DNA from 3 places in the Actinosynnema sp. NPDC050801 genome. Region 2 is predicted to be linked to each of the others. Evidence: riboswitches for the same ligand, from Rfam matches in the RefSeq annotation. Region 2 holds a riboswitch; each other region holds the start of a gene.
What was found. A riboswitch is a leader RNA that binds a small molecule or an ion and turns the genes downstream of it on or off. The one in region 2 is predicted to bind thiamine pyrophosphate.
Positions count from the first base shown of each region.

Region 1: it holds a riboswitch for thiamine pyrophosphate, as region 2 does, so the genes downstream of both, thiO (glycine oxidase ThiO) here and AB0K14_RS24740 (thiamine ABC transporter substrate-binding protein) in region 2, are expected to answer to the same signal.
Region 3: it holds a riboswitch for thiamine pyrophosphate, as region 2 does, so the genes downstream of both, thiC (phosphomethylpyrimidine synthase ThiC) here and AB0K14_RS24740 (thiamine ABC transporter substrate-binding protein) in region 2, are expected to answer to the same signal.

Region 1 is NZ_JBFAQZ010000001.1:704,943-708,207, reverse strand. It holds gene AB0K14_RS03540 (thiazole synthase) at 1-599, opposite strand, end outside; gene thiS (sulfur carrier protein ThiS) at 601-801, opposite strand; gene thiO (glycine oxidase ThiO) at 798-1,805, opposite strand; TPP riboswitch at 1,791-1,902, opposite strand; gene thiE (thiamine phosphate synthase) at 1,947-2,606, shown strand; gene AB0K14_RS03520 (class III extradiol ring-cleavage dioxygenase) at 2,606-3,265, shown strand, end outside.
Region 2 is NZ_JBFAQZ010000011.1:207,561-210,825, reverse strand. It holds gene AB0K14_RS24750 (mannosyltransferase) at 1-1,002, shown strand, start outside; gene AB0K14_RS24745 (4a-hydroxytetrahydrobiopterin dehydratase) at 958-1,251, opposite strand; TPP riboswitch at 1,285-1,401, shown strand; gene AB0K14_RS24740 (thiamine ABC transporter substrate-binding protein) at 1,389-2,423, shown strand; gene AB0K14_RS24735 (iron ABC transporter permease) at 2,453-3,265, shown strand, end outside.
Region 3 is NZ_JBFAQZ010000001.1:711,255-714,519, reverse strand. It holds gene AB0K14_RS03575 (DapH/DapD/GlmU-related protein) at 3-545, shown strand; gene AB0K14_RS03570 (hypothetical protein) at 583-1,344, opposite strand; TPP riboswitch at 1,446-1,572, shown strand; gene thiC (phosphomethylpyrimidine synthase ThiC) at 1,564-3,213, shown strand; gene thiD (bifunctional hydroxymethylpyrimidine kinase/phosphomethylpyrimidine kinase) at 3,217-3,265, shown strand, end outside.

The sequences.
Region 1 (3,265 bases), on a different contig from region 2:
GAACAGCCCAACTCCATCGCCAACGCCGCATCCGACGCCGTGCCGACGCCCGCGTCCAGCACTACGGGCACCGACGCGCGGGACACGATCAGCTCGATGTTGTGCGGGTTGCGGATGCCCAGCCCCGTCCCGATGGGAGACCCCAGCGGCATCACGGCGGCGCAGCCGACCTGCTCCAACCGCAACGCCAGCACCGGGTCGTCCGACGTGTACGGCAGCACCACGAACCCGTCGTCGACCAGCTTCTCCGCCGCGTCCAACAACTCCACCGGGTCGGGCAGCAGCGTCTGGTCGTCGGCGACGACCTCCAGCTTCACCCAGTTCGTCTCCAACGCCTCCCGCGCCAGCCGCGCGGTGAGCACGGCTTCGGCGGCGGTGCGGCAACCGGCGGTGTTGGGCAGGGCGGCGATGCCCAGCCGGGCCAACAGGTCCAGCACGCCGCCGCCGGAGGTGTCCAGCCGGCGCATCGCGACGGTCGTCAACTCCGTGCCGGACGCCACCAGGGCGCGTTCGAGCACCGACAGGTTCGCCGCGCCACCGGTGCCCATCACCAGGCGCGAGCCGAACTCCCGGCCCGCGATCACCAACGGGTCGTCCACGTCACCCTCCCTGCACGGCGGTCAGCACCTCGACCGCGGACCCGTCGGGCACGAACGTCGTACCCCACGCCGCCCGCGGCACGACTTCGCCGTCCAGCGCGACCGCGACACCGCTGGGCGGCGCGTCGAGCAGCGCCAGCACGGTGGCGACGGTCGACCCGTCGGCCAGTTCCCGCTCCAGACCGTTGACCTTCGCCTTCACCGACTGTTTCCTCCTTCGCGGAGCAGGGCGAGCACCCGCCGCGCCGTGACGGGCGCGAGCAGCAGACCGTTGCGGTGGTGGCCGGTGGCGGCCAGCACGCCGGGTTCGAGCCACCGGATGACCGGTGCGTTGTCGGGGCTGCCCGCGCGGAACCCGGCGGCGGCCTCGACCAGCGCGTACTCGGCGATGCCCGGCCACACCACCTCGGCGTCGCGCAGCAGGTCCCGCACGCCGCCGACGGTCACGTCACCGTCGAAACCGGCCTCGTACTGGGTCGCGCCGAGCACGAACCCGCCGTCGCGCGGCACCAGGTAGACGGGCCGGCCGGACACCTGGGCGCGGATCGTGTGCCGGGGCGGCGGCAACGCGCCGGGTCGTGCCGACAGCCGCAGGATCTCCCCCTTCACGGGCCGGATCACGCCGCGCAGCAACGGGTGCAGGTCACGGCTCCACGCGCCGGCCGCGATCACCGTCACGTCGGAGCCCGCGCTCGGCTCGGCGGCGAACGCCACACCCTCGGCCGCACAAGCGTCCCGCAGCGCGCTCAGCAACGCGCGGTTGTCCACGGCGACGTCACCCGGCACCGACAGTCCACTGCGGACCGAGCCGAGACCGGGTTCCAGGGCGCGCAGCTCACGTCCCGTCAACCGGGTCGCGGACCGTCCCATCCGGCCCAGGTAGGCGCACAACTGGTCCAGCACCTCGACATCGGCCCGGTCGACGGCCACCGCCAACGTCCCCGCCGGGCTGAGCTCCACGCCGAGCGAGCGCGCGAACTCCGGCCACAGCTCCAACGACTCGACGCCCAGGGCGAGCACGTCCTCGTCGCCCGGCCACGCCTCGGTGATCGGCGCGAGCATCCCGCCCGCGACCCGGGAACCGCCGTGCGGCGAACCGTGGTCGACCACTTCGACCGCGTACCCGGCACGGGCGGCGTACCAGGCCGCGGACAGGCCGATGACACCACCGCCGAGGACGGTCACTCGCACTGCCAAGGCACTCACGCTCCCTGCGCCGGCATGACCCGGATCAGGTTCGACGGTCGGAGCGAACCACGCTCCCTCTCAGCCCGGTGTTCTCCAGGCTCCCGTGCGGACCGGTTCCACCGTAGCGCACGGATCGGGCCGGCGGTTACCGTGCGGCCCGTGCCAGGACTCGACGGAACGCGGATCAGGCGGCGGCTCGCCGACGCACGGCTCTACCTCTGCACACCGGCGCGCCCGGACCTCGCGGAGTTCGCGGACGCCGCGCTCGCCGGTGGCGTGGACGTGGTGCAGTTGCGGGACAAGGGCCTCGAAGCCAAGCAGGAGATCGCCGCGCTGGAGGTGCTCGCCGAGGCGTGCGCGCGGCACGGCGCGCTGCTCTCGGTCAACGACCGGGCGGACGTGGCGCTCGCCGTGGACGCCGACGTGCTGCACCTGGGCCAGGACGACCTGCCCGTGCCGCACGCCCGGCGGATCGTCGGCGACGACGTGGTGATCGGCCGGTCGACGCACGACGTCGACCAGGCGCGCGCGGCGGCGGTGGAGCCGGGTGTCGACTACTTCTGCACCGGCCCGTGCTGGCCGACGCCGACCAAGCCGGGTCGTCCCGCGCCGGGCCTGGACCTGGTGCGGGCGACGGCGGGCACGACCGACCGGCCGTGGTTCGCCATCGGCGGGATCGACGCCGACCGGCTGCCCGAGGTGCTGGCCGCGGGCGCGGAGCGGGTCGTGGTGGTGCGCGCCATCACCGAGGCCGACGACCCCCGTGCCACCGCGGCCTGGTTGAAACTTCAACTAAAGGGCGTACAGTCGTCGGGGTGATGCCTGTGCTGTACCTGGGCCACGGGGCACCCCCGCTGGCCGACGACGAACGCTGGACCGGCGAGCTGAGGTCGTGGTCGGCGACGCTGCCGCGCCCGGCGTCGATCCTGGTCGTCTCCGCGCACTGGGAGAACGACCCGCTCACGCTGGGCGCGACCACCACCGTGCCGCTCACGTACGACTTCCGGGGCTTCCCCCGGCGGTACTACGAGGTCACCTACGACGCGCCGGGCGCGCCGGACCTGGCCCGCGAGGTCGCCCGGCTGGTGGACCGGCCGGTGGCGCGCGACGAGGGGCGCGGGCTGGACCACGGCGCGTACGTGCCGCTGAAGGAGATGTTCCCCGAGGCGGACGTGCCGGTGCTGCAGATGTCCATGCCCAGCCTCGACCCGCGCGAGCTGTTCGACGTGGGCCGCCGGCTCGCCCCGCTGCGCGAGCAGGGCGTGCTGATCGTCGGCAGCGGGTTCATGACGCACAACCTGAGCTGCGTGGACATGTCCGCCGGGCCCGACTACCGGCCACCGTCGTGGTCGGCGGAGTTCGACGACTGGGCGGGCCGGGCGCTGGCCGACGGCGACGTGGACGCGTTGCTGGACTTCCAGCTCAAGGCGCCCGCCGCCGGCGTCGCGCACCCGCGCACCGAGCACTTCGCCCCGCTG
Region 2 (3,265 bases):
TTCACGTACCCGCCGTTCTCCGCGCTGGTCTTCGTGCCGTTGTCGTGGATCTCCTGGGGCGCGGCCCGGTGGTTCTGGCAGCTGGTCAGCCTCGCCTGCCTGTGGTTCACCACCCGCAAGTCGCTCCAGCTCGTCGGCGCCAACGACCCGCGCCGCGCGATGCTGTGGACCGGCCTGTTCGTGTGGGTCGAACCGGTGCGCACCACGCTGAACTACGGCCAGATCAACCTGGTCCTGGCGGCCCTCCTGCTCGGCACGATGGTCAGCGCGCGCGGCTGGGTGCAGGGCGCGGGCGTCGGGATCGCGGCCGGGTTGAAGCTCACGCCCGCCATCTCCGGCCTCTACTTCCTGGTCACCCGTCGCTACCGGGCGGCCGCGTGGTCGATCGCGGCGTTCTTCGGCACGGTCGGGCTCGGCTACCTGATCTCGCCGAGCCAGTCGAACGAGTACTGGTTCCACCTGCTCGGGGACGCCTCCCGCGTCGGCCCGGTCGGCTCGGCGATCAACCAGTCGCTGCGCGGCGCGCTGTCCCGCTCGGTCGGGTACGACATCGAGACCGGCCCGATCTTCCTGGGCGCGGTGGTGGTGGCGGCGGTGCTCGCCGGGTTCGCCCTGCACGCCGCGGTGAGGGCGAAGGACACGTTGGCGATGATCGTGTCCGTCCAGTTCCTCGGCCTGCTCGTGTCGCCGATCTCGTGGAGCCACCACTGGGTGTGGGCGGTGCCCGCCCTGATGTGGCTGGTCCACGCGGCCGGGCACCGGCTGGCGAAGATCACCGCGGTCGCGTGGGTCCTGGCCGTCGGCAGCTACCTGATCTCGTTCCTGCTCAAGGCGCAGCCGTCGATCTGGATCATCCCCCGCCCCTGGTACTACTCGGCGCTGGGCTGGGTGTACCCGGCGGTGGGCCTGCTCACGCTCGTCACGATCGCCGTGGTGCTGCGGGAGCGGACCCGGCGGTCACAGGAAGACGTCGAGCACCCCGTCGATCTCCTCCGCGAGTGACACGTCCAGGGCGGTGATCCCGCCGCTGGAGTGCGTGGCGCACCGGAACGTCAGCGTGCGCCAGCGGATGTCGATGTCGGGGTGGTGGTTGTCGTTCTCCGCGATCTCGGCCACCCGGTTCACCACCTGGAGCGCCTGGGCGAAGCTCTCCAGCTCCACCGTGCGCACGAGCGCGGCGTCCTGCGCCCGCCACGAGGGCAGCGAGGTCAGCGAGGCGGTCACCTGGTCGTCGGTCAGCAGCTCGGCCATGGCCCTGATCGTCCCACCGCGCGGGGTAGGCTGCGCGTTCGCCACGGGAGTCCGGTGCTGCGCCGGGCTGAGAGGAAGGCGCGCGAGCCTTCGACCGTCCACACCTGATCCGGGTCATGCCGGTGTAGGGAGAGATGATGTTCCGACGAGTGCTGCCCGCCGTGACCGCGTTCGCGCTGCTCACGGCCTGTTCGGTGACCACGTCCAGCACACCTCCGCCGGGGGAGCGGGTCGTCACCCTGGTGACGCACGACTCGTTCGCCGTCAGCCCGGAGCTGCTGGAGAAGTTCAAGACCGACACCGGCATCACGATCAAGCACCTGGCCAGCGGTGACGCCGGTGAGGTCACCAACAAGCTGGTGCTGACCAAGGAGGCCCCGATCGGCGACGTCGCCTTCGGCGTGGACTCCACGTTCGCCTCCCGCGCCCTCAAGGAAGGTGTGTTCGCCGAGTACGCGAGCCCCGAGGCGCAGAAGGGCGCGCAGCGCTACCAGCTCGACCCGCCGAACCGGCTGCACGCGGTCGACGTCGGCGACGTGTGCCTGAACATCGACGTCGCCGCGTTCAAGGACATCGGCGCGCCGGAGCAGTACTCCGACCTGGTCGACCCGAAGTACAAGGACATGCTGGTCGTCGAGGACCCGGCCACGTCCTCGCCGGGCCTGGCGTTCCTGCTCGGCACCATCGCGCGGTTCGGCGAGCAGAGCTGGACCGGCTACTGGGGTCAGCTCAAGGCCAACGGGGTGAAGGTCGTCAGCGGCTGGGAGGAGGCCTACACCCAGGACTTCTCCGGCTCCAGCGGCAAGGGGCCGCGGCCGATCGTGGTGTCCTACGCGTCGTCGCCGTCGGCCGAGATCGGTGACGACGGCACGCCGCGCACCAAGGCGCTGCTGGACACCTGCTACCGCCAGGTCGAGTACGCGGGCGTGCTGAACGGCGCGAAGAACCCCGAGGACGCCAAGAAGGTCGTGGACTTCCTGCTGGGCGAGCAGGTGCAGGCCGACGTGCCGGGCCAGATGTACGTCTACCCGTCGCGGGAGGGCGTCGCGCTGCCCGAGGCGTGGACGAAGGCCGCGCCGCAGCCCGCCACCGCGCGGTCGCTGCCCGCCGCCGAGGTCGACGCGAACCGCGAGCGGTGGGTGCAGCAGTGGCGCACGTTGGTCCAGGGCTGAGCCCGAGGCTGACCTGGTCGCTCGCCGCGCTGCTGCCCCTGGCGTTCCTCGGGGTGTTCTTCGCGTGGCCGGTGCTGGCGATCGTCGGGCTCGGCCTGGGCGAGGGCGGCGTGCTGCCGGTGCTGGCCCGCGCCGACACGTGGGACCTGGTCGGGTTCACCCTCGGCCAGGCCGCCGCGGCGACGGCGTTGGCGCTGGTCACGGGCATGCCGATGGCGTTCCTGCTGGCCCGCTGCCGGGTGTGGGGCACGGGGGTGGTGCGGGCGGCGGTGATGGTGCCGTTCGTGCTGCCGACCGTGGTCGTGGGCCTGGCGTTCCGGGCGTTGTGGCCCGACGGCGGTGTGCTGCCGATCGTGCTGGCCAACGCGTTCTTCAACGTCGCCGTGGTCGCCCGCACGGTCGGCGGCCTGTGGGCGCGGGTCGACCGGCGCGCGGAGGACGCGGCACGGGCGCTGGGCGCGTCACGCGTGCGCACGTTCACCTCCGTCGTGCTGCCGTCGTTGGCGCCGGCGATCGGGTCGGCGGCCTCGGTGGTGTTCCTGTTCTGCGCCACCAGCTTCGGCGTCGTGCTGGTGCTCGGCGGCGCGCGCCACCGCACGTTGGAGACCGAGATCTACCTGCGCACGGTGGAGCTGTTCGACCTGTCGGGCGCCGCCGCGCTGTCGTTGCTGCAGTTCGTCGCGGTGGTCGCGGTGCTGGTGATCGGCGGTCTGGCGCGTCGCAGGCGGGAGAAGGCCCTGTCGCTGCGGGTCGAGCCACCCCGTCGGCCCACCGGCGGCGAGTGGGGCGTGGTCGTGGCGGCGTGGCTGGTGGTGGCCGCGCTGCTCGCCCCGGTCGTGGGG
Region 3 (3,265 bases), on a different contig from region 2:
CCGTGGTCCATGACCGACTCGTGCGCATCCACAGCCCTGAGTTCCGGGCGATGTCCGAGCGGGTCCTGCGGGCCACCGAGCTCACCTCCCGCCTCAACGTCCTGCCCTTCGAGGACGAGGTGGGCAAGGCGGAGCTGTGGGAGCGGATCCTCGGCCGGCCGTTGCCGCCGAAGGTGACGATCTACCCGCCCTTCTACACCGACCACGGGCTGCGCCTGGACCTGGCGGACCGCGTGTTCGTCAACCAGAACTGCACGTTCCTGGACTACGCGGGCATCCGGCTCGGTGAGCGCGTGATGGTCGGGCCGAAGGTCACGTTCATCACCGTCGGCCACCCGGTCGATCCCGAGGAGCGGCGGGGGTGGTTGACCGGTGGGCCCATCGACGTGGCGGAGAACGTGTGGATCGGCGCCGGTGCCACGATCCTGCCGGGTGTCACGATCGGGCGCGACGCGGTGATCGCGGCGGGCGCGGTCGTGGCGGACGACGTTCCGCCGGCGAGCCTGGTGACCGGGGTCAAGGCCGCCGTCCGCCGCCAGTGGTGACGGCGGCGTGGCGCGGTGCCCGGGGCCGGTCGGTGTCCTAGACCGGGTCGGCGGCCGGTTCGCCCGGGCCGGGGTGCGCCGCGCTCTGGAGCGGTTCCGCGGTGGTGCGCTGGTCGCGTGAGGGCTTCGGGTGGTGGTCGGCGCGGGGTGGGCGCTCGGGCCGCCGCCAGGGCAGTTCGGGGTAGGTCACCAGTTCGACGTGGGTGGTGCAGCGGGCGAGTTCGCCGTAGGCGCCGGCGAGCACGGCGGCTCGGACGCGCCGCACCTCGCCGACCGTCGGCAGCTCCCCCACCAGCAGGAACGGCAGCAGCAGCCGCCACGCGCCGACGGTGGCGGCACGGCCGCGGTGCGGTGCCCGCAGCGTCGCCCGGGCCACGCGCAGCGCGTGCTCGCTCGCGGTGATCGACGACGGGTGCCCGGCGTGGTCCCAGGACCAGCGCAGGCCGTCGGCCATGGCGCACCGGACGCAGTCGACGGGCCCGGTGGCGGGTTCCTCGCCGCACTGGGAGCACGCGAGGAGGGTCATCGCCCAGTCGGTGCAGGTCCAGGGGTGTCGTCCCACCTCGTCGGCGAGCACGAGCTCGGCCAGTTCGCGTTCGCCCGCGCCGCCCTCGGCGAGCTGTTCGGCGGCGAGCAGCTCCTGCCAGTCGAGCAGCCAGTACTGGTCCACGAGTTCGGCGCAGTACCGGCACGCGGGGTAGCCGCGGCCGGCCAGGTCGCCGCACGACGGGCACGGCGAGACGACGGCGGGGCGGGCCACGCGCCGGGCGCCGGGCGGGAACGGCTGGTGATCAGCCACGCGGAGAAAGGTACGCGCAAAAGGTGGCGCTTGGCATCCGCACCTTGGCATCGGCACCGGGCCGTGGCTATGGTCAGCTCGGTAGCTCGACACGTACCGACAACTCAACACGCGGGAGCTCGCGCCACAGCGGGCTGAGAGGGCGGCTGGGACTTCGAGGTCCCGGTGCCGCCGACCGCCGGAACCTGACCGGGTAATGCCGGCGTAGGGAGGAATGCAGTGACGGCACTCGACGACCGTTCGGTCAAGCCCAGTGTCACCACCGGGCCCATCTCGGGTTCGCACAAGGTCTACCGCGAGGTGGACGAGGGTGTGCGGGTTCCGTTCCGCAGGGTGGAGCTGACCAACGGCGAGCACGTCGACCTGTACGACACCTCCGGTCCGTACACCGACGACAACGCGACGATCGACGTCCACAGTGGACTTCCGGCGTTGCGCGCGGGCTGGGTGGCGGGGCGCGAGCCGGTCGACGGGGCGGTGACCCAGCTGGCGTACGCCAAGGCCGGGATCATCACGCCGGAGATGCGGTTCGTGGCGGCCCGCGAGAACATGAGCCCGGAGTTCGTCCGCGACGAGGTGGCCATCGGCCGGGCGGTCATCCCGCTCAACCGCAACCACCCCGAGGCCGAGCCGATGATCATCGGCAAGAAGTTCCTGGTCAAGATCAACGCGAACATCGGCAACTCGGCCGTGTCGTCCTCGATCGAGGACGAGGTGGAGAAGATGGTGTGGGCGTCGCGGTGGGGCGCCGACACGATCATGGACCTGTCCACGGGCAAGCGGATCCACGAGACGCGCGAGTGGATCATGCGCAACTCGCCGGTGCCGATCGGCACGGTGCCGATCTACCAGGCGCTGGAGAAGGTGGACGGCGATCCGGCGAAGCTGTCGTGGGAGGTCTACCGCGACACCGTGGTCGAGCAGGCCGAGCAGGGCGTCGACTACATGACGGTGCACGCGGGCGTGCTGCTGCGGTACGTGCCGCTGACCGCGCGCCGGGTGACCGGCATCGTGTCCCGCGGCGGGTCGATCATGGCGGCGTGGTGCCTGGCGCACCACCAGGAGAGCTTCCTCTACACGCACTTCGAGGAGCTGTGCGAGATCCTGCGCGAGTACGACGTCACGTTCTCGCTGGGTGACGGGCTGCGGCCGGGTTCGATCGCGGACGCCAACGACGAGGCCCAGTTCGCCGAGCTGCGCACGTTGGGCGAGCTGACCCACATCGCCCGGGCGCACGACGTGCAGGTGATGATCGAGGGCCCGGGTCACGTGCCGATGCACAAGATCGCGGAGAACGTGCGGTTGGAGGAGGAGTGGTGCGGCGAGGCGCCGTTCTACACCCTCGGGCCGCTGGCCACGGACATCGCGCCCGCGTACGACCACATCACGTCGGCGATCGGGGCGGCGCAGATCGGCTGGTTGGGCACCGCGATGCTCTGCTACGTCACGCCCAAGGAGCACCTGGGCCTGCCCAACCGGGATGACGTGAAGACGGGCGTGATCACGTACAAGATCGCGGCGCACTCGGCCGACCTGGCCAAGGGCCACCCGGGCGTGCAGGACTGGGACGACGCGCTGTCGAAGGCGCGGTTCGAGTTCCGGTGGGAGGACCAGTTCAACCTGTCGCTGGACCCGGACACGGCGCGGTCCTACCACGACGAGACGTTGCCCGCGGCGCCGGCGAAGACGGCGCACTTCTGCTCGATGTGCGGGCCGAAGTTCTGCTCGATGAAGATCACCCAGGACGTGCGGCGGTACGCGGAGGAGCGCGGTCTGTCCACTGTGGAGGCGATCGAGGCGGGGATGTCGGAGAAGTCGCACGAGTTCACCGACCACGGCAACAAGGTCTACCTGCCGGTGGTGGACTGACCGATGGCGTCCACGCCACCGAGGGTCCTCACCATCGCCGGGTCCGATTCCG